DNA from 3 places in the Cytobacillus sp. BC1816 genome. Region 3 is predicted to be linked to each of the others. Evidence: riboswitches for the same ligand, from Rfam matches in the RefSeq annotation. Region 3 holds a riboswitch; each other region holds the start of a gene.

What was found. A riboswitch is a leader RNA that binds a small molecule or an ion and turns the genes downstream of it on or off. The one in region 3 is predicted to bind S-adenosylmethionine.
Region 1: it holds a riboswitch for S-adenosylmethionine, as region 3 does, so the genes downstream of both, metK (methionine adenosyltransferase) here and ACR42H_RS08430 (2,3-diketo-5-methylthiopentyl-1-phosphate enolase) in region 3, are expected to answer to the same signal.
Region 2: it holds a riboswitch for S-adenosylmethionine, as region 3 does, so the genes downstream of both, ACR42H_RS12775 (methionine biosynthesis PLP-dependent protein) here and ACR42H_RS08430 (2,3-diketo-5-methylthiopentyl-1-phosphate enolase) in region 3, are expected to answer to the same signal.

Annotation. Positions count from the first base shown of each region.
Region 1 is NZ_CP195611.1:4,407,523-4,415,001, forward strand. It holds gene ACR42H_RS22320 (alpha/beta hydrolase) at 1-471, opposite strand, end outside; gene ACR42H_RS22325 (gamma carbonic anhydrase) at 650-1,171, shown strand; gene ACR42H_RS22330 (C39 family peptidase) at 1,253-2,101, shown strand; gene asnB (asparagine synthase (glutamine-hydrolyzing)) at 2,291-4,195, opposite strand; gene metK (methionine adenosyltransferase) at 4,493-5,686, opposite strand; SAM riboswitch class I at 6,012-6,128, opposite strand; gene ACR42H_RS22345 (thiol-disulfide oxidoreductase DCC family protein) at 6,234-6,608, opposite strand; gene pckA (phosphoenolpyruvate carboxykinase (ATP)) at 6,828-7,479, shown strand, end outside.
Region 2 is NZ_CP195611.1:2,482,059-2,489,537, forward strand. It holds gene sda (sporulation histidine kinase inhibitor Sda) at 1-35, shown strand, start outside; gene ACR42H_RS12750 (hypothetical protein) at 104-232, opposite strand; gene odhB (2-oxoglutarate dehydrogenase complex dihydrolipoyllysine-residue succinyltransferase) at 353-1,606, opposite strand; gene sucA (2-oxoglutarate dehydrogenase E1 component) at 1,765-4,602, opposite strand; gene ACR42H_RS12765 (hypothetical protein) at 4,938-5,177, opposite strand; gene ACR42H_RS12770 (H-type small acid-soluble spore protein) at 5,342-5,521, shown strand; SAM riboswitch class I at 5,721-5,836, shown strand; gene ACR42H_RS12775 (methionine biosynthesis PLP-dependent protein) at 5,912-7,024, shown strand; gene metC (cystathionine beta-lyase) at 7,021-7,479, shown strand, end outside.
Region 3 is NZ_CP195611.1:1,588,186-1,595,664, reverse strand. It holds gene ACR42H_RS08440 (methylthioribulose 1-phosphate dehydratase) at 1-236, opposite strand, end outside; gene ACR42H_RS08435 (2-hydroxy-3-keto-5-methylthiopentenyl-1-phosphate phosphatase) at 233-895, opposite strand; gene ACR42H_RS08430 (2,3-diketo-5-methylthiopentyl-1-phosphate enolase) at 888-2,120, opposite strand; SAM riboswitch class I at 2,207-2,310, opposite strand; gene ACR42H_RS08425 (pyridoxal phosphate-dependent aminotransferase) at 2,403-3,575, opposite strand; gene ACR42H_RS08420 (carbon-nitrogen family hydrolase) at 3,718-4,503, shown strand; gene ACR42H_RS08415 (metalloregulator ArsR/SmtB family transcription factor) at 4,541-5,122, opposite strand; gene ACR42H_RS08410 (methylated-DNA--[protein]-cysteine S-methyltransferase) at 5,247-5,747, opposite strand; gene ACR42H_RS08405 (PAS domain-containing sensor histidine kinase) at 5,744-7,479, opposite strand, start outside.

The sequences.
Region 1 (7,479 bases), 2.5 Mb from region 3:
GTCCTGATTCCGCGTCGCCATGTCCACGGATAATCCGGCATCCATTTTCAGGCCTGGCATCACAGAATTGAGTCCAAGCGATAAGAAGTTCAGGAATTTCGAAGGCTGTTGAACCAAGCCTAAACATGGAGAAGACAAAATTACTCCAGCGAGATTCATTCTTTCCTCTTGCAGCAGGCGAATGGCAATCAGACCGCCCATGCTGTGCCCTAAAAGAAAGACCGGCAATTCAAATTCATAGGCAGCGTGTACCCAATCCTGAACTTCAAGTATATATTCATCAAAGGAATCAATATGGCCTCTTCTGGACCTTGAAGTCATCCCCTGGCCAGGAAGATCTCCCATAATGACATGGAAACCGGCCAAGCGCCACATTTCAATCAGCCAGCCATAACGGCGGTGATGCTCCATTGCCCCATGCACCATGACAATAACGCCATTTGCATCTCCTTCAGTTTCCCATTTCCACATAGTCAATCCTCCCAGCCTTTTTTCCGTACTGTCTTATGTATATATATTATAGCCTAGATGCTAAAATTGTTCATGAATCAGCCCTTTGTAAAATTGGAATTCTTTTTGCCAAAACAACGTTTATCATGCCTCTTATGATAAAATCAAAATAATCAAACTGCATATAGGAGTGTTTCACATGATCTATCCATATAAAGATAAAGAACCTAAAATTGCAGAATCCGCATTTATTGCAGATTTTACTACCATTACCGGCGATGTTGAAATTGGCGAGGATTCCAGCGTTTGGTTCAACTCCGTTATACGCGGAGATGTAGCACCAACAATCATCGGCAAAAAAGTCAATATCCAGGACAATTCCGTCCTGCATCAAAGCCCGAATAATCCCCTGATATTGGAAGATGAAGTGACAGTTGGCCATCAGGTAATCCTTCATAGCTGTGTTATCCGCAAGAGGGCTTTAATAGGAATGGGCTCAATTGTATTAGATCAGGCTGAAATCGGTGAGGGAGCATTCATTGGTGCAGGGAGCCTTGTTCCACAGGGAAAGAAAATCCCTCCCAATACACTTGCTTTCGGAAGGCCTGCAAAAGTGATCCGCGAGCTGACGCCAGAAGATATCAAAGATATGGAAAGGATCAGCAGAGAATACGCCGAAAAAGGGCAGTACTATAAGTCTTTGCAGAAAAAGCCTGAATAACTCACCTGCCCCCTATTATTAATAGAATGGGAAAATAGCCGATAATAAACATAAGGCAATACCAATGGGCGGGTGAAGAAATTGAAGATTTATATTGCGGCAATTGTTCTTTTCTTATTTTTAATAGTGATATTCAGAAAAACCATGTTAAAAACGGCACCAATGTTTTTACTTGTCTTCATCCTGATTTCTGGTGCATTTATTTATGACAACCTTTCAGGCAGCCAGCCTGCTTCAGCTGTAAATCAAATTAAATCATGGCTGTCTGAACCTGCTGAGAAAGCCAGCTCTTTCCTTGGACACAACACTGCCGTAATTAAGATCAAGGAAGAAACAATTATAAATGCACCCGCAGTCAATCAGTTTCCTGAGCTCCCCAGAGGATGCGAAGTGACGAGCTTATCCATGCTCCTTCAGCATGCAGGGATACAGGCTGATAAAATGACACTCGCTAAAGAAATAAAGAAAAATCCTGAGCCTTATCGCATAGAAAACGGAAAAATCTACTTCGGGCACCCGAATGACGGATTCATAGGCGATATGTATTCCTTTGATAATCCAGGTCTCGGTGTTTATCATAAACCCGTAAAAGAGCTTGCGGAAAAGTACATGCCTGGCTCCATTGAAGACCTTACCGGATCCGATTTTGAAGACTTAAAGATCCATCTGTCAGACGGCAGGCCTGTCTGGGTTATTATCAACACAGCCTATAAACAGCTTTCTGATGACTTTTTCCAGACCTGGCATACGCCAAGCGGAAAAATCCAGGTTACCTATAAAGAGCATTCAGTCCTGCTCACAGGCTATGATCAGGAATACATGTATTTCAACGACCCGCTCACAGGTGAGAAAAATAAAAAAGCACTCAAAAATGATTTTGAAAAAGCATGGGTGCAGATGGGCAAACAGGCTATTACCTATCTCCGATAAGAAAGGCGGAAGCGCCTTGCCCAAGAAGGAACGCAGACTGGGATCGCCACGTCCTCCCAAAAGCTGTCGCTTTCGGCCATGCGATGTTTATGCTAACGAAGCCTTCCTTATCCTGCGGGTGAAATTCTATACATTCCTATAATTAAATAAAAACGTCCACCAGATTTTCACCTGATGGACGTTTTTATTTTAGCCTTTAAGTGGCTGCAAGTCTTTATTTAACAAATACTCTTTTTCAAAAGAATACTTTTTCTCCACATATACCTGATGCCAAACCATGAACATAAGAACTGTCCAGATTTTGCGGCTGTTGTCCGCTTTATCCTGACAATGGTCTTCAAGCAGCTGCAATACGTAATCTTTATTAATTAGATGATCTGTGCTGCTTTCACGAATGATATTTTTCGCCCATTCATTCATCTCGTCTTTCAGCCAGTGACGGATTGGCACAGGGAATCCAAGCTTCTTGCGATTCAGCACATGGTCTGGAACGACTCCTTCAGCAGCTTTGCGAAGAATATACTTCGTAGTTCCATTTGCCGTTTTCAGGCTGGTCGGTATTTTGGAAGCCACTTCAAACACTTCTTTATCAAGGAACGGAACACGAAGCTCGAGAGAATGAGCCATCGTCATTTTGTCCGCTTTCAATAGAATGTCTCCGCGCATCCACGTATGAATATCGATATACTGCATGCGGTCAACCGGATCATAGCCGCGGCTTTCTTCATATAGCGGTTTAGTGATATCCGTATAATTTAAGCTGTCTTTATATACATGAAGCAGGCTGCGCTTCTCTTGCTCTGTAAACATTTTTGCATTTCCAATGTAGCGCTCTTCCATTGGCGTTACACCGCGTTCGATAAAGCTTTTCCCCTTCATTCCCTCTGGCATCATGTTAGCAATCATGCGAAGAAGCTTTTTGCCTATAGCAGGAATTTTATTGAAGACTTCCAGGGATTGTGGTTCGCGGTAAATATTATAGCCGCCAAATAGCTCATCGGCTCCCTCACCTGAAAGTACAACCGTTACATGTTTTCTTGCTTCTCTTGCCACAAAATAAAGGGGCACACAAGCCGGGTCAGCAAGCGGATCGTCCATATGCCACATGATTCTCGGAATCTCATTCATGTATTCCTCAGGAGTTATGATGTAGCTGATGTTTTCGACACCCAGCTTTTCAGCTGTTTCTTTCGCTACATCCACCTCGCTGAAGCCATTGCGTTCAAATCCGACAGAGAATGTTTTAATTGCAGGATGGAATTCTTTCGCAATGGAAGCAATGATGGAAGAATCAATTCCGCCTGAAAGGAATGAACCTACCGGAACATCGGCACGCATATGCATCTTGACTGAGTCGAACAAAACATCTCTTATTTCTTTCGTGAAATCAGCTTCTGACTTCTGCACTGGATGGAAAGCAGCTTTCCAATATCGCTTAATATCCATCGGAGCACCAATTTTTTTAGTAAAATAATGACCAGGCTCCAGCTTATGGATTCCCTCTGACATCGTGTTTGGCTCAGGCACAAACTGATAGGTCAGATAATGCTGGAGGGAGTCATAGTTTAATACATCATTCTGAAGCGCCAAAAGAATGCTCTTTTTCTCTGATCCAAAGAACGTGCGGTCTCCCTTATCGTAATAAAAGAAAGGCTTAATCCCAAATGGATCTCTGGCTCCATATAGTGACTGCTCCTGTTTATCCCAAATGACAAATGCAAACATGCCGCGTAATTTTTCAACAGCCTTTTCTTTCATATGGCTGTAAAGGGCAATTATCACTTCTGTATCGGAGCTTGTTTCAAAGCTTAAGCCAGCTTTGAGAAGTTCTTCACGAAGTTCCACATAATTATAGATTTCACCATTAAAGATAATCCAATAACGCTCATTCTCGTAAGTCAGCGGCTGGTGTCCGCTTTCAATATCGATAATGCTCAACCGGCGAAAGCCGAATTGAATATGATCATCAAAATAGTATCCTGAATCATCCGGACCCCGATGGGTAATGATATCATTCATATTTTGAAATTGTTCTTTATCTGCGTCACGGTAATTTTGTGCTTTTTCATGTACACAACCAATAAAGCCACACATTATGTACGTCACCTACTCCATTCTATTCTCAATATTTAGATACAGCCTTAACGGCTCCTTTGTCCTTAGAAAACATACCCTATAATACTACCACTAATCATTTATAATTAGCACGTGGATAATAAAAAAAATATGTGCGGAAAATTAAGCCATTATCCGAAGTTTATACGATAACATAAAATTATAAACGACTAAAGAGCATAAAGACCGAAAAGTGAATAAACACCCTTTATGTATAATGACGCAAAAAAGAAAGCGGGAGTTACATTGATTAATGCAACTCCCGCTTTCTTTTTATTAAGCTTCAGAACGAAGGATTTCGGCTTTGTCCGTACGCTCCCAAGGAAGATCAACATCTGTACGTCCGAAATGTCCGTAAGCAGCTGTCTGCTTGTAAATTGGGCGGCGAAGTCCAAGCATGTTAATAATTCCTGCAGGGCGAAGATCAAAATGTTTTCTTACTAGATCAACTAGTACATCTTCTTCCACTTTGCCTGTTCCGAATGTATCAACTGAAATCGACACAGGCTGTGCTACACCAATTGCATAAGCAAGCTGAACTTCAACTTTTTCTGCTAAACCTGCTGCTACAAGGTTCTTCGCTACATAACGAGCAGCATAAGCAGCGGAGCGGTCAACCTTTGTAGGATCCTTACCGGAGAACGCGCCTCCGCCATGACGGGCATATCCGCCGTAAGTATCAACAATGATTTTGCGGCCGGTCAGGCCTGCATCCCCTTGAGGTCCGCCGATTACAAAACGTCCTGTTGGGTTAATGAAGTATTTCGTATTCTCATCAATTAATTCCTTTGGAACAACCGGATTAATAACATGTTCCTTAAGATTGCGCTGGATTTGCTCCAGGCTGATCTCAGGGTGATGCTGAGTAGAAATAACGATTGTGTCAATGCGGATTGGCTTGTCATTTTCATCATACTCAACCGTTACCTGAGTTTTTCCGTCCGGACGAAGGTAAGGAAGGATTTCTTCTTTACGAACTTCAGTCAGGCGGCGGGAAAGTTTATGTGCTAAAGAAATCGGAAGAGGCATTAGCTCTTTCGTTTCGTTGCAGGCAAAACCGAACATTAAGCCCTGGTCCCCTGCACCGATTGCTTCAATCTCCTGATCGCTCATTTGTCCTTCCCGTGCTTCAAGGGCCTGGTCAACACCCATTGCAATATCTGCTGACTGCTCATCAATGGAAGTTAAAACTGCACATGTTTCGGAATCGAAACCATATTTAGCACGGGTATAACCGATTTCTTTTACCGTTTCACGAACGATTTTTGGAATATCTACGTATGTAGATGTTGTGATTTCACCTGCAACTAATACAAGTCCAGTTGTTACAGAAGTCTCTGCAGCAACACGGGCATTCGCATCTTTAGCTAAAATCGCATCTAAGATTGCATCAGAAATTTGGTCACAGATTTTATCCGGATGACCTTCAGTAACTGATTCAGAAGTAAACAAACGACGCTTTGTTGACATCTGGCTTCCTCCTTATAAATAGAAAATTGAGCGAGAATTAAGAAATGGGGAAGCGGAAAATAACTTTACCCTATCATTTCATGGATCTCTGTTTGATACGGAACTCATTCCCTTAGTAGTATGAAATAAACATGGAGTTTTTATTAGAAAAATAGGCATTGCTGGCCAGAAAGCCAGGCATCCGTTTTTTCTTATGCATCTCTGCAAGCTGCTAAAAACTCACATAAATAGTACATTCCAAAAGCCGTTCATCCCATTGCCTGTGCAAAATAAAAAACCTTCTCAATAGTGAAAAGGTTGAAAGCAAATCGATTCGCGCCTTTCACTCTTATCGTTCAAGGAATTACGTCCTTGCGTCAGGTTAGCACCTTTGCTGATTATTGCCTTTTAGCAGGTTGCTGGGTTTCATAGGGCCTGTCCCTCCACCAGCTCGGGATAAGAGAGTATCCGTTCAAGGTTGAATCATACCGTATTTTAGCGAATCATGTCAACAAGTTTTCATTATTTTTCACAGTAAAATTTCAGCATTGAAAATTATAATCCATGCTTACAGCGAACAGCTTCCGTCGTCACATTTTTTCTTTAGAAATTTATGCCTGTTTTTAGCAATCCATTTATATACCGGATCGCCCAGTATTGGCGTCATTGGGAGATATAAAAGGAGGCTAATTAAAAAGGAGGCAGGAAAGAGGAACAGCAGTCTCCTTACTGCAGAATAACCCTTTTTCAAGCCACCCGCCGGAGTAATAATATGAAGCTCTCTGCGCAAGTCAATCTTGGAAAACGAGAGGGAATCCGGGATTTTTTCATACTCCTGCAGAGAAATCCATTCCACTTTATTCAGCCAATCAAGTTTATTAAATATCTTCTTTGTTTCCCTGCATAAAGAACAAGTTTCATCATAGAGGGCAATTGTCTTCATTTTAGATCAGTCCCATGTTAAAATTAACACTTTCTTCTATATTAACATATATCAGTTATAAGTTGATTAAAATGGGATTACATGTCCAATTATGACATTTTTATAACATGAATAAAAAAGTTTCGTAATAGTATAGACTAATCGTTTTAATGTGTTATACTAATTTCGAGATGTAATCACTTTCATAAAAAAATCGGGAAAAAGGAAGGTATTCATCAGATGAACTCTGTAAGCATATCAAACGAATTGAGCGAATTATTAAATGGCAGCAACATTCAAGTGCAATTATCCGTTCCTCAGCTTGTCGAAAAAGTTTTAAACCGCAATGAAGGGTCCCTTACCTCTACTGGTGCCGTACGCGCTACTACAGGAAAGTATACAGGACGTTCTCCTAAAGATAAATACATTGTTGAAGAAGCATCAAATAAAGATAAAATGGACTGGGGCAGCGTAAACCAGCCTATCTCTGAAGAAGCATTCTCTAATCTTTATAATAAAGTAATCAACTACTTAAAAGAAAAAGAAGAAGTATTTGTTTTCAAAGGCTTCGCAGGTGCCGATAAAAAGCACCGCATGCCAATCCAGGTAATTAATGAATATGCCTGGCACAATCTTTTCGCACATCAATTATTCATTCGTCCGGCAGAAGACGAGCTATTGGATCATCAAGCAGAGTTCACAGTCATTTCTGCTCCTAATTTCAAAGCTGACCCTGCAGTTGACGGCACAAAGTCCGAAACATTCATCATCATTTCATTCGAGCGCCGCACTGTTTTAATCGGCGGTACTGAATATGCAGGCGAAATGAAAAAATCCATTTTCTCTGTGATGAACTATATGCTTCCAGAAAACGGGATTCTTCCGATGCACT
Region 2 (7,479 bases), 890 kb from region 3:
TTCAAAAACGGGGACTGAAGCCGTTTAAAGATTAAGTTTCAACTTAATATTAATTTGCCAAATACTTAGTGGATATGTAGAGCGGGAGATACTCCCGCTTTTTTTAATATTTCCTCAAGTATGCTGAAAGTTTATTTGCCTTTTTAATATTTTCATATTCCTGTTCACTGAGAACACCGAGTTTCTTTAAAACCGTACTGTATTGCAGTATCTTCATTTGTCTTCTTCTCAAGCTCATCACCTGCTTTTTAATATAATATGAATAACAAGTACAATGTTTCCTTAATGCAAATAATTTTCAATAAAGAAAAAAATAAAACCAGAGCGAATTCCGCTCTGGTTTCTAATTTTATTATGCTTCAAAAAGCAGGCTTTCAGGATCCTCGATCAGTTCCTTGACGCGTTTCAGGAATGTGACAGCTTCTTTACCGTCAACAATTCGGTGGTCATAGGAAAGTGCGATATACATCATTGGGCGGTTTTCCATTTTTTCAGCATCAATTGCAACCGGACGCAATTGGATAGAATGCATTCCAAGAATACCAACCTGTGGTCCGTTCAGGATTGGCGTAGACATCATGGAGCCAAATACACCGCCATTTGTGATAGTGAAGCTTCCACCCTGAAGATCTGATAAGGCAAGTTTGTTGTCTCTGGCCTTAACCGCAAGGTCCATGATATCCTTTTCGATTTCAGCAAAGTTTTTGCGGTCTGCATCACGTACAACCGGAACGACAAGACCTTCTGGAGCTGACACGGCAATACCAATGTCATAGAATTTTTTAAGAACAATTTCATTACCTTGAATTTCCGCATTTAAATAAGGGTTTTTCTTAAGGGCTGCTACTACCGCTTTTGTGAAAAATGACATGAAGCCAAGCTTAACATCATTTTCTTCAAAGAATTTATCTTTGCGGTTCTTACGAAGGTTCATCACATTTGTCATGTCCACTTCATTGAATGTTGTCAGCATCGCAGCTGTTTGCTGAACTTCTACAAGGCGGTTTGCAATGGTCTGGCGGCGGCGTGACATTTTGATTCGTTCGACTTCTTTTCCGCCGGCTGGCTGTTCAGCAGGTTTAGAAGCTGCTGCCGGTTTTGGTGTCTGAGCTTGCTGTTTTGCCTGATTTGGATTGAAGGATTCAACATCCTGGGTTCTGATTCTGCCCAGTGGATCAGCTGTCGGCACCTGGCTTAGGTCAATCCCTTTTTCTCTTGCCAGCTTGCGTGCTGCCGGAGAAGCGATCGGACGCTGTCCGCCAGTCTTTTCATCAGCCGCTGGCTGTTCGGGCTGAGCCTCTGTATTAGGCTGTTCAGCTTTAGGAGCCTCAGGTTTTTCTTCCGTTTTTTCCGGAGCAGGTGCAGCTTGTCCGCTTTCATTAACGATAGCAATGGTTTCACCTACATTAACCGTGTCGCCTTCCTGTGCTTTAATTTCCTGTAAAACACCGCTATGTTCAGAAATGATTTCAACATTTACTTTATCTGTTTCAAGTTCTACTACATAATCACCTTTATTTACTGTGTCACCAGGCTGTTTTAGCCACTGTGCTACCGTACCTTCTGTAATGGATTCCGCCAATTCTGGAACTTTGATTTCTGCCACCTTAATTTCCTCCTTCTTGCTTGCGTGTTAAAGTGAAACTTCAATCAGCGGGGGATTTTTCCTGCTGATTGTTAGTTGCACCAATCGGGCCTCTACGGGGAGTTTGACTCCCGCTAATTCTGTTTCAATTCATCTATCTGAGTCTTAATGCGCGAGGCTTACTGCCCGTGAGACTGCGATAGGGTCTCATCTATTATCCGTGCTTGTTCTTTCTTATGAACAGTCGGGTCACCTTCAGCAGGGCTTGAACGGCGTCTTCTTCCAATGTAGCTGACATCGATATCGCTTCCTGCGATTTCTTTCAGTCTAGGTTCAACGAAATTCCATGCACCCATATTTTTTGGTTCTTCCTGAATCCAGACGATTTCTTCTACATTAGGATAGCGGGTTAAAATTTCTTTAATTTGATTCATTGGGAACGGATAGATTTCTTCCACTCGTAAAATATGGAACCAATCCTGATCCTGGTAGTTTTTCAGGTTTTCGGATAAATCAATTGTGATCTTACCTGTTCCAAGAATTATGCGTTTCACTTTTTTGTGATTTTGGCCTAAACCAGGCTGTTCAATAACAGACTTGAATTCTCCTTCGCTCAATTCCCGTCCATTTGAAGCGACATTTGGATTGCGCAGCAGACTCTTAGGTGACATGATCACTAACGGGCGAACTTCCTCTTTTCCGAGGATGGCAGCCTGTCTTCTTAAGATATGGAAGTACTGTGCTGAAGAAGATAGATTGGCTACTGTCCAGTTGTTTTCTGCCGCAAGAGTCAGGAATCTTTCCAGGCGGGCACTTGAATGTTCAGGTCCCTGTCCTTCATAGCCATGTGGAAGAAGCATGACAAGACCTGATTTTTGGCCCCATTTCGCACGGCCAGCAGCAATAAACTGGTCAAACATTACCTGTGCCGCATTGGCAAAATCACCATACTGAGCTTCCCATAGAACAAGCGTTTCCGGAGCGAATACATTATATCCATATTCAAAGCCTACTACAGCAGCCTCAGATAATGGGCTGTTATGGACATCGAAAGATGCTTTGGCTGTTGAAAGCTTGTGCAAAGGTGAATACGCTTTTCCAGTTGTATGATCGTGCAGAACAACGTTTCTTTGTGCAAATGTACCTCTCTCAGAATCCTGGCCAGTCAGTCTGACAGGGGTGCCATCAGATAAAATGGTTGCAAAAGCAAGTGTTTCGGCAAGTCCCCAATCAATCTTGCCGTCTCCTTCAAGCGCTTCCAATCTGCGCTGCAAGATTTTGCCGAGTTTATCAAACACGTTGAAATTCTCTGGCCATTTTAATAATTCTTCGTTAATTTGCTTTAATTTATCGACAGACACAGCTGTTTTAATATTTGGCAGACCCTTTTCAACTGTTTCAGGGGGATCGGTTAACTCCGCCTCTTTCTTTTCTTTTGGCACTTTTTCATAGGCAGCCTTCATTTTTTCCAGTACATCATGGTGAATGCCTTCTGCTTCCTCTTTTGAAATGATCTTTTCATTTAAAAGCTTATCAGCATACAGCGCTTTCACGGTTGGACGCTTGCGAATAATATTATACATAAGTGGATTAGTCGTCATAGGCTCGTCCATCTCGTTGTGCCCAAATCTGCGGTATCCGATTAAGTCGATAAGGATATCCTTTTGGAATTTTGCACGATATTCACACGCAATTCTTGCCGCTGCAACTACTGCTTCAGGTTCATCTGCATTAACATGCAGAATTGGCATTTCATAACCTTTGGCAAGATCACTTGCATATCTGGTAGAACGTGAATCATGTGATTCTGTTGTGAAGCCAATTGTATTATTGGCGATGATATGGATCGATCCGCCCGTATTATAGCCAGTCAGCTGTCCGAGGTTCAGTGTTTCTGCTACAATTCCCTGTCCTGGGAATGCTGCGTCTCCATGAATGATAATGGCTAAAGCAGCTTTTGGATCCACTTCAGGATATCCGGCCTTTGTTCTATTATCCTGTGAAGCTCTTGTGTAGCCCTCAACCAGTGAACCTACAAATTCAAGATGGCTCGGATTGTTAGCTAATGTCAGTCTGGCTATGGTCGTATTCTCATCTTTGATCTGTTTATCAAGGCCTAGGTGATATTTAACGTCGCCTGTCCATCCGTAATTGATTCCGATAGATCCTTCGGAAGGAACCAGTTCTTTATTTGGAGCATGCTGGAATTCCGCGAAGATCATTTCATACGGCTTTCCTAGCACATGAGCGAGAACATTTAACCTTCCGCGGTGGGCCATTCCGATGTTAATCGTTTTGGCACCATCAGAAACGGATTCAGAAACAATTTCATCCAGTAATGGAACCATTGTATCTAGACCCTCAATTGAGAATCTTTTCTGTCCAACGAATGTTTTATGAAGGAACTTTTCAAATTCCTCAACTTCAGTCAGTCTTCTTAAAACTTTCAGTTTTTCCGCCTTCTGCATTGACAGTTTGTGGCTGTTGGCCCCTATTTTACGGCGAAGCCAGTCTTTTTCGTTTTCATCAAATATATGCTGGAATTCAAACGCAATTGGTCCCATATAAGCGCTTTTCAGGAATTCAATTGCTTCGAGTCCGTTGCGTAAAGGATACGTGGCGTCTTTAGTAATCACACCGGCAGGAATCTCTTTTAAATCATTTTCAGATAAGCCATATTTGCTCAGTTCGAATAATGCACTTTCAGATTTATGGTTACCCAGCGGATAAATATCTGCAGCCAAGTGGCCATATGTGCGGATATTATCAGCAAGGCGAATTGCAGCAAGTGTTTTTTCAAGCTGTCCGGCATTCATTGGCTGATTTGCTGATGAAGCCATTTGCGGAGTTCCTTCACTCGCTAGAGGGGAACCATTTCTTTCAAAGTAGTCTTTCATTTCAGGATCGATAGAAGATGGATCCTCTAAGTATCTTTCATATAGTTCAATAACGTAGCCAAGGTTGGGGCCATGAAATCCTTGTTCAAAAGGTCCCTCACCATTCGATGGCTTTTTCATGGAAAATTACCTCCATAACTGTTTTTAAGTAAATAATTCAAATGCATTTTTCTCCCCTGAAAATACAATACCCGTCTATAAGATGCATTAACGTTTTATTTTTACGAATAATAATATTTTTCAGAGGATAAAACGTTTCCACAGTTATTCTAACACGGAAAATCTAGTTGTACAAAGATAAAAACATGAATATAGTGGAAAACTATTAAAAAAATTTTTTTAGTAATTACTTATTCTAATAAAATGTTTTGTTAAATGTTAAACAATTATAAATAAGAAATAACTGGGTGGTTTTTAGAAGAGGCAAAAATAAAAAGCCGAAATGCTGTTCGGCTTTAAAAAGTCTCAACTAAGTTAATATAGATTTGTTTCGCTGCATTCGAATTTTTTCTGTTTTCTTTTAGGGAAGATTCAATTGCTTCTCTCGTTTCCACAGGAAAATCAAAATGGCCGCAAGTTGTACATTTTTCGAACATGGAACCAGAAACATTTACTTCAATGCCATCCATGGTCTGGAATACTGCTGGTCCTTCGGATTCCGAAAACCGGTGGCGGCAGTGGCTATGTTCACGCATATTAGCTTCCCTCCAAGAAAAATTTCATTTGCCTTCATTATAAAACAAATATTCTGAACTTTGAAGTGATCCACTTCTAACATTTTATGCCAGGTTTTTTTCAAAAGAATAATTAGTGTATATTTAAGACACATTAAAATTATTCAAAATCAGGAGGTTTTTCCATGAATATTGGCAGAGCAAAAGAGATTGCCGAGTCTGCTGAAATGCACAGTGTTACTTTCAATGGCATCCAGATCATCATTCAGCATGTAGATGAACAGACTAAGACAGCACGTATTTACACAAAAGCAGATTCTGAAAAAGAAATGGATGTGCCGGTTAACGAATTGATTGAAGAATGAATACCCTTAAAAACTTCCCAGTATGTGATGGGAAGTTTTTTTGTTCATAATCTTCCTCATTCCCCATTGAAAACGGACACTTAGGTTAAAAGGACTGAAAACACCTTATCGGATATTTTTTATAACATAAAATATTCAAAAAAGTGTTGACGATTAACGGTTTACTGTAGTAAAGTTTAGAGAAAATTTAATATTTGATTTCTTATCCAGAGAGGTCGAGGGTAAGGCCCGATGACGCCTCAGCAACCAGCAATCATTTTTTTGATTGAAAAGGTGCTAATTCCTGCAAGTTTCTAAAAACTTGAAAGATAAGAAGAATGGCTGATCACATTAAAAAGTCTTCTTCTTATAGAAGGCTTTTTTTATTTTTACTAAGGAGTGGTTACAAGCATGTATAATATTGACACAAGATTAGCGCAAATCGGAAACAGGAGCGAGTCAGCAACAGGTGCTGTCAATCCGCCTGTATATTTTTCCACGGCATATCGCCATGAAGGTATTGGGCAGTCAACTGGATTTGACTATAGCAGAACAGGCAACCCCACCCGCCAGCTGCTTGAAAAGGCGATCGCCGATCTGGAAGAAGGCGACCAAGGCTATGCATGCAGTTCTGGAATGGCCGCAATTCTTACCATACTTTCTCTTTTTAAATCCGGAGATGAATGGATTGTATCCAAGGATTTATATGGCGGTACATATCGTCTGCTTGAACAGGGCTTCAAGAAGTGGGGACTTCAGTGCAAATATGTAAATACCAGCAATCCCGAAGATGTTGAAATTTTAATCACGGAAAAGACCAAGGCAATATTTCTGGAGACACCAACTAATCCGCTGATGGAACAGACTGACATTCAATTGATAGCAGACATTGCCCAAAAGCATAATATCCTCCTTATCGTTGATAACACGTTTTATACCCCTCTCCTTCAGCAGCCGTTAAAGCTTGGAGCTGATATTGTCATCCATAGTGCAACAAAGTATCTTGGCGGACATAATGATGTCCTTGCCGGATTAATTGCTGCAAAAGGCAAAGAGTTATGTGATGCACTGGCTATGAACCACAATGCCGCAGGTGCTGTCCTTAGCCCTTTTGATTCATGGCTGCTGATCAGAGGGATGAAGACACTCTCTCTCCGCATGGAACGGCATGGAGAAAATGCGAAGGTATTAGCAGAATTTTTATCGGGCCACGATGCAGTAACGGATGTCCTATATCCCGGCAAAGGAGGCATGATATCTTTCCGAATCAAGGATGAATCCTGGGTGAACCCATTTCTGCAGAGCCTCTCCCTTATCTCCTTTGCAGAAAGCCTTGGCGGAGTCGAGAGTTTCATAACTTATCCAGCAACCCAGACACATGCCGACATTCCTGAAGAAATCCGCATTGAAACCGGTGTCTGTAATAGGCTTCTGCGTTTCTCGGTTGGAATAGAAAGTGCAGAAGATTTGAAGGCGGATCTTGAACATGCTTTTGCAAGGGTTGTTAAGGAGGCAGTACGATGAGTTCGAATTACACATTCCAAACCAAATTACTTCACAATAATCAAAAATTCGACCCGGAAACAGGAGCTGTCAGTGTACCGATCCAGCATGCCTCCACTTTTCATCAAAAAGATATTGATGCGTTCGGAAAATATGATTACAGCCGCAGCCTGAATCCAACAAGGGAAGCACTTGAAGAAGTCATAGCGGAGCTTGAAGAAGGTATTAGAGGGTTTGCCTTTTCTTCTGGAATGGCTGCGATTTCTACAGCATTCCTCCTCTTATCACAGGGAGATCATGTTGTCATTACAGAAGACGTATATGGCGGAACCTATCGTATGACAACAGAAGTCCTGTCCCGTTTTGGAATTGAGCACACATTTGTTGATATGACAAATCTTGAGGAAGTAAAAGAAGCAATTCGTCCCAGCACGAAAGTTTTCTATGTAGAGACTCCTTCCAACCCGCTGCTGAAA
Region 3 (7,479 bases):
TCAGCAGATGGCTTTAGATGTGTTTCCCCTGCCGGGTGTCCCAATTCATCAACAAGGAGAAAGTCTTCATCCGTGCGTTTCCTTTTATCCTTTCCGCTTGCTGTTACGAGGAATTGAAGGGGATGTGCACTGACCTTAATGGCCAGATTTCCGCTTGTTCCCATAAACCAGTCCCTTTCTGCAAGCTCTTCCTTAATATCTGCAAGCTCATTCCATTTTTCCTCAACTCTGCTCATACCCTCACCTCATTTAAACTTTTTAAAAGCTCAATGCAATCATAGAATGTTTCAAAGGCACAATGATTTAGGTTCATCTCTTTGCTTTTCTCCAGGAGCAGGTCTCTGGCAATGACAAAGTCTGCCTGTTTGGCAGCCTCCAGATCAGTTACTGAATCTCCGATCACCACTTTAAAGGTGTCCTCATCCTCTAGTTTCCTCATAATAGAAGGCTTGCAGCAGCCGCAATTATTATTGCATTTTTCATCGCAGCTATGAGGCCATAAGATTTTTATTGTATCACCGCTAAAATCAGAACTATTGCAGAATACCTCTTCAAAGGGTCCATACTCATTCAGTACAGGTGCCACAAAAAAGTCTATTCCTCCGCTGACTATATAAAGCGGTATTTTTTCTTTTGCCAGAAAATCGATAAATGGCTGAAATCCCTCTCTTACTCTCGCATTTTCTAAGATGAAATCGGTGATATCATCTTTCAGACTGCTTGGGAGAAGGGAAAACATCTTTCCTACTCCTTCTTGAATGGATATTTCCTGTCCCAAAACTTGATTTTTAATCCCTTCCCAATGGGAAGGAGCAAAGTGCTTCATGATATGAATGATGTTATCATTTTCGGTAATAGTTCCATCAAAATCACAAAAAACCGCCACTTTAGCCATTCTTTACAGCCACCTCTTTATATCCCCACAAATCAATCGCTTTTTTTAATTCAGGGAAGTTTGATGGAGCATCTGTCAAAGAAGCCCCCTTTAAAATTAAATCAATTGCCTGGCGGAATGCCAAACCTCCTCCTCTTGCCCCATCCGGATGCCCATGTACGCCACCTCCGGCATTAATTACACTGTCTATTCCGAAGTCTTCGAAAAGCAAAGGCACAAGACCCGGGTGGATGCCGGCCGATGGAACCGGAAAGGTTCTTTTGCAGAAATCATTCTTAGTCAGGGCATCCCCAATTGACAATGCCTGAGTTTTTTCAAGGGCAACCGATCCATAAGGTGATGGGAATAGAGACAAGTCGGTCCCTGCATACCTGAGGAGTTTGCCTAAAAGCAAAGGATAGGAAATCCCATAAACACTTGAAGCAGAAAGAGCTCCACTAACCGCAGGATGTGCCATGATAGGCAGCCCAATCTCATTATCTTCTCTTAGTGACTGCAAAACATCGAGCCCATAAGAAAATACATTGAACAGAAGAAGGTCTGCACCAAGGCTGGATGCTTTCCTTGCCTTATCTTTTAAATCAAAAGACCTCCCTGTTAAATTCACAGCATATAGGGTACGGTGGCCTGTTTCCTCATAAACCTGCCTTAGCACTTCTTTGCCTTCTGTTATCCGGTCTTCAAAAGGTGTAAGGCGGTTTTCAAATAGAATTTCATCATCTTTTACAAGGTCGATTCCACCAAGGGCCTGTTCCCTCAGCTGCGAAGTTAAAAAATCCATGTCTTTGCCAAGCACCCCTTTGAAGATACTCATCAAAAGGGGTCTATCATATACATTCAGTTTTTCCCTCAGTCCGTCAATCCCAAATCGAGGCCCAGGGAAAAAGCTTTTAAGTTCCTTGGAAAACTGTAAATCTAACAATTTAATCTTTCCATCCAATGATAGTTTTCCAAAGACTGTTGTCAATATTGCCGGTAAATCAGGACTGAAATTTACAGTAGGATAGGCAATCTTAATGACTGCAGCTGTTTCCTTTCTTTCTTCATCTTTAGTATGGTCTTCAACAGAAACGACCCTGCCTTTATGCTTTTCCAGCTGCTGTTTTTCAAGTTCGGGCAAATGGGTCCATGACCCGACCGTTAAGCCTAAAGCGATCTCCTCAGCCTTTTTCTCCGGGTTATGTTTTTCATCATGAACCAGATACGTTGCAATAATTTCACTCATGTATATCCTTCCTTTCAAAAATCAAAGAATGAGAACGATAAAAAACCTCTTCAAATAAGAAGAGGTTAGCATAGCCATCTAACATCTTCTTATCTATCAGCTATAAGCTGCAAGATTTAGCACCGTGCTCAGGTATAAGTCGGTTGCCGGGCTTCATAGGGCTAGTCCCTCCGCCTGCTCTTGATAAGAAAACGAAACAAGTATTCAGTTAATTTAGAATTAAAATTTAATTAAAATTATGACAGTGCTTAATATTTTTGTCAATTGAATTTTGAAATAAATTTAAAATAAATTTAATTTTTGTATTCGTGCCACCGCTTCTTTAAGTCTATCCTCAGATGTCAGTAAACCGGCTCTCACATACCCTTCTCCAAAATCACCAAATCCAATGCCAGGTGCAACCGCAATATGCGCTTTATCTAAGAGATAGTCAGCAAACTCTTCCGATGTAAATTGTTCAGGGACCTTAAGCCATGCAAAAAAGGAGCCTTTAGGAGCTTGTACATCCCATCCAATTTCCCTAAGGCCAGAGATGAATGAATTCCGTCTGGATTCGTAGATGGAATTCAATTCCTTAACACAATCCTGTGGTCCTGACAGAGCAGCTGCTGCAGCTTCCTGAACAGCACCAAACAAGCTGACATATAGATGATCCTGCATAAGGTTCAGTGCTGTGATGACACTTTCATTTCCAGCTGCAAATCCAACTCTCCAGCCTGCCATATTAAAGGTCTTTGAAAGTGTATATATTTCAATTCCGACCTCTTTTGCCCCTTCTGCCTGAAGAAAACTTTCAGGTTTTATGCCGTCAAAACCAATTCCTCCATATGCAAAATCATGGATAATGCAAATGCCATGGCTTCGGCTCAAATCAACTGTTTCTTGAAAAAAATCCTTGTTTGCCACTGCTCCAGTCGGATTATTTGGATAATTAAGGAACATCAGTTTTGCTGCATTTAGCTGGTCTGCTGACAATTCATTGTATACTGGCAAGAAGTTATTTTCCTCTCTTAGAGGCATTGTCACCATCTTTGCTTTGGCAAGTGCCACACCTGACCAATAATCAGGATATCCCGGGTCCGGAACCAATATGCTGTCCCCAGGATTTAAAAGGCATTGAGGGATTTCAACCAGGCCGGCTTTACCACCAAAAAGGATGGCTATTTCGGTTTCGGGATTCAATTCAACATCAAATTCCCTTTTATAAAAGTCTGCAGCTGCCTTCTTAAAGTAAGGGAAGCCCTGGAAAGGGGAATATTTATGATTTTGCGGATTATCGGCTGCACTTTGAAGACTCTTGACAATATGCTCTGGTGTAGGCATATCAGGGTTTCCTTGTCCAAGATTGATGACATCATGCCCTTGTTCGAGCTTTTCCCCCACTTTAGCTGTCAAAGATGCAAAGAACTGTTTAGGCAGACTTTTCAAAAGATCTGATTGCGGATAATTTACCAAATTGTTCACCTGCTTAAAAAAAGATTGAAAATATAGTCACAAATGATATAACGTAAATGGTAAGATGTAAAGTAAAATTTTGAAAATTTCCATCTATCGGACTAATATTACCATAAGGATATAATGATTGCGGGGGAGTTTTATGAAATTAAAGATTGCCTGTTTGCAAATGGATATTGCATTTGGAAAACCTGAGGAAAATTTTAAAGCAGCCGAAATTATGATTAAAAAGGCGATTAGGGATAATCCGGATGTTATTGTGCTGCCGGAACTTTGGACTACTGGCTATGATTTGACCAGAATGGGTGAAATTGCAGACCAGGATGCCGGATCATCGCTAGTTTTTTTGAAAGAGGCCGCACAGAGCAATCGGGTTCATCTGATTGGCGGATCTGTTGCAAAGAAAACACCCGAAGGCATTTACAACACTCTGCTGATTGTAGATAACAAAGGTGACCTTATACATGAATACAGCAAGCTGCACTTATTCAAGCTAATGAATGAACATCTCTATCTGAAAGGAGGGAAATCCAAGGGAGTATTTTCTCTGGAAAATAGGAAGTTTGCAGGGATGATTTGTTATGATATCCGTTTTCCTGAGTGGGTGCGGACCCATACAGCAGAAGGTACTGAAGCTTTATTTGTAGTAGCTGAATGGCCACTGGCCCGGCTGGCACATTGGCGGGCACTTTTGATTGCACGTGCCATTGAAAACCAATGCTACGTAATTGCATGCAACCGCTCTGGCTCTGATCCTGACAATGTCTTTGCAGGCCATTCAATGATTATAGATCCCTGGGGCGAAGTGCTTGCAGAAGGTTCTGAAACGGAAGAAATCCTATATGCTGAAATAGACCTGGATAAAGTGAAAGAAGTCCGCAGCATGATTCCTATTTTTACTGACCGCAAACCGGATTTTTACTCTTAATGGCATGCAGGGGCCCTGACTGGGGCCCTGCCCTGCTTTACCCTTCTATTTTTGCCCACATTTCCTGAGGATTTAATTCATAAATGCCATTTTCCCTGTACATATAATGATTTATAATAAATTCTCTGCGTATCGTCGCATAGTCTTCATGATACTGTTTAATATATTCGTTAAGCTCTTTTTCTTCATATTTTTTTCCCATTTTCAACCCTTTGATTAGATGCTCAAAAACCATGAGTTTCTTCTTCCTTTGTGCAGGAATATTCTTCAGCTTTCCATCTCTGGTAAAGAAATTTTCAATAACCTTCTGGCTTTCTAAGTTTTGTTCTTCCATTTTCTTAATCTCCTCTTTATCTGCCAATTTTGCAAGAACACCTGATTGATGTTTCAATACGGATTCATTTAAATAAAAGTAAACAGTATTTTTATCTCTTCTTTGATAAACGAGGTTTATTTCCCTCAGTTTATTTAAATGATGAGTAATGGTTGGCGGGGTTAAGCCGAGTTTCCCTGCTATCGCCTGTCCATGCAAAGGCCCTTTGGCAAGGAGAAAAACAATCCTGATTCTGGTTGGGTCTCCCATTGTCTTATAAAAAGCTACTAAACGATTTAGTTGCATAATTGCAGTGCCCTCATTTCGATTATCATCTAATTAGATGATAATCGAATTATACTCGTTCAGTCAACCATATATCGAATATCCCTATAAAAAAATCACCTAAGAGGTGATTGGTTTACACAGGCTATTTTATATAATTAGCCCCCTCGAGGGCTAGCAGCACTTCCTTAATTTCAGTCCGGGTTCCTGCATACCCGGTTAACGATTTATTTTTCCCAATCACCCGATGGCATGGAATAATGATCGGAAGGCGATTGGCCTTGTTTGCCTGACCAATGGCACGTACTGCTTTTTCTTTCCCTATTTTGAAAGCAATGTCCTGATAACTTCTTGTCTCGCCAAATGGGATTAAGCAAAGCTCTTTCCAGACGGCTTTTTGAAATTCAGTGCCATGAGGTTCTATAGGGATATCGAACTCTTTCCTTTGCCCATCAAAGTACTCCTCAAGCTGATTTGTGCACATTTTTATTAAAGAGTCGGAGGGATCCAATTGCAACGATAAAACATCTTCCCCTTCGAGAAAATCTTCTTCCCCCAAGTATAAAGCCGAAAGGATTCCATTTTCACTGACAATGTAAATGTCTCCTGCCGGTGTGTTTTTTTTAGAAAAAACTCTGCCTGTCATTTCATTCCCGCCTTTAAAACATAGGGTAAATAGATGTGGAATACAGTTCCTTCCCCCAATTTGCTTTCCACTTCAATTGTTCCCTTGTGTTCTTCAATAATTTTATATGTAACCATTAAACCAAGTCCAGTGCCTCTTTCCTTTGTAGTATAGAAAGGTTCACCAAGCTTTTTTATTTTATGCGCAGGTATTCCTGTCCCTTCGTCCCTTATAAATATGTGAACTTTATTATCTAGATCTTTCCGAATGGATACAGTAATATATCCTCCTTTAGGCATAACTTCAATGGCATTTTTTATAATATTGATAAAGACCTTTTTCATTTGATTGGATTCACAGAAAACATTGGGCAAATTCTTTTCATAATAAGTCCTGAATTGAACATTATGGAGCACAGCCTGAGCACTAAGGAGATCGACTGTTTCCTTCATGATTTGAGATATGTCTTTTTCCACAAATTTGACAGCTTGAGGCTTAGCAAGTATGAGAAATTCATTAATAATTGAATCAATCCTGCTAAGCTCAGTGGTAATCACATTGAAATACATAGTATGATCTTCCTTCACACTGTCCTCCAGCAGCTGTATAAAGCCTTTAAGTGCTGTCATTGGGTTTCTGATCTCGTGGGCAATTCCTGCTGCCAATTCTCCAATCACATTCAAAGTGTCTGATTTACGAAGCTGTTCTTCCATTTCCAGCTTCTCAGTTACGTCTTTAAATGTTGTCATACTGATATTAGAAAAAATATTCAGCTTGTTGGAAAACTCAAAGAACTTCTTTCTGCCTGATTTCAGAGTAAAGGATAGGTTACCGTCTGATTGCCCCGCAGAGTGAATGTTTTTTATCTGCTCCTTTAATTCATCTTCGGTTATATTGCAGTCATTTAAAATACTGTGCAGCGAAACACCGATAAGCTCCTTTTTTGTCATTTGAAGCATTCTCTGACCTGATTGATTAATATCGACTATTTCAAACTGATTGTTCCAGAGCAGAATCCCTTCAAGTGCTCCTTCAAATATCATGCGGAATTTTTGTTCGCTTTCCCTTAAGCTTTTTTCCATAGCGTGACGCTCACTGACATTTCTGAAGATTGTCATATGGTAGCCTTCAACGGAGTTCAATTTCACTGTAAACTCCAAAGATTTGAACTGGCCATTTGGCATAAGAAAAACAAGTTCATCCCGTATGCTGCCCTTAACGAACATCTCTTTAACAATGCTTTTGTATCTTTCCGATTTTTCATATACAAAATCTTTTATCTTTTTATTGAGAAGCTCATCATGGGTACATTCAAATATTCGGCAAGCAGCTTCATTCGCATCAATTATTTCACCATTCCCACGCCAAAAAATGATTCCATCCAGGGCTTCGGTAAATAGGTCAGCATACAGCTCTTCATTCTTTTTCACTTTCCGTTCGAGGAGCCGCTTACTCGTTACATCTCTTAATATACACATATAAAGGCCGCCTTCATTAAGGATGCTGGTAGTAAAATCAAACTCTATTATCGTTCTGCCGTTATATATTGGAAGAATACCCCGGACACTTTCCTTCTTCTTTAATATTTCCCTTTGCTTTTCAATCTTGAAATGCCAATTTTTTGGCACGAAGTCAGACAGGCTCCTGCCGATCAGGTGCTGTTTATCCATCTTTAGGCTTTCAGCAAATGATGGATTAACATCAACAATTCTCTCCAGGCAATCAAAAATTAAAATTCCATCATTTGAGCGTG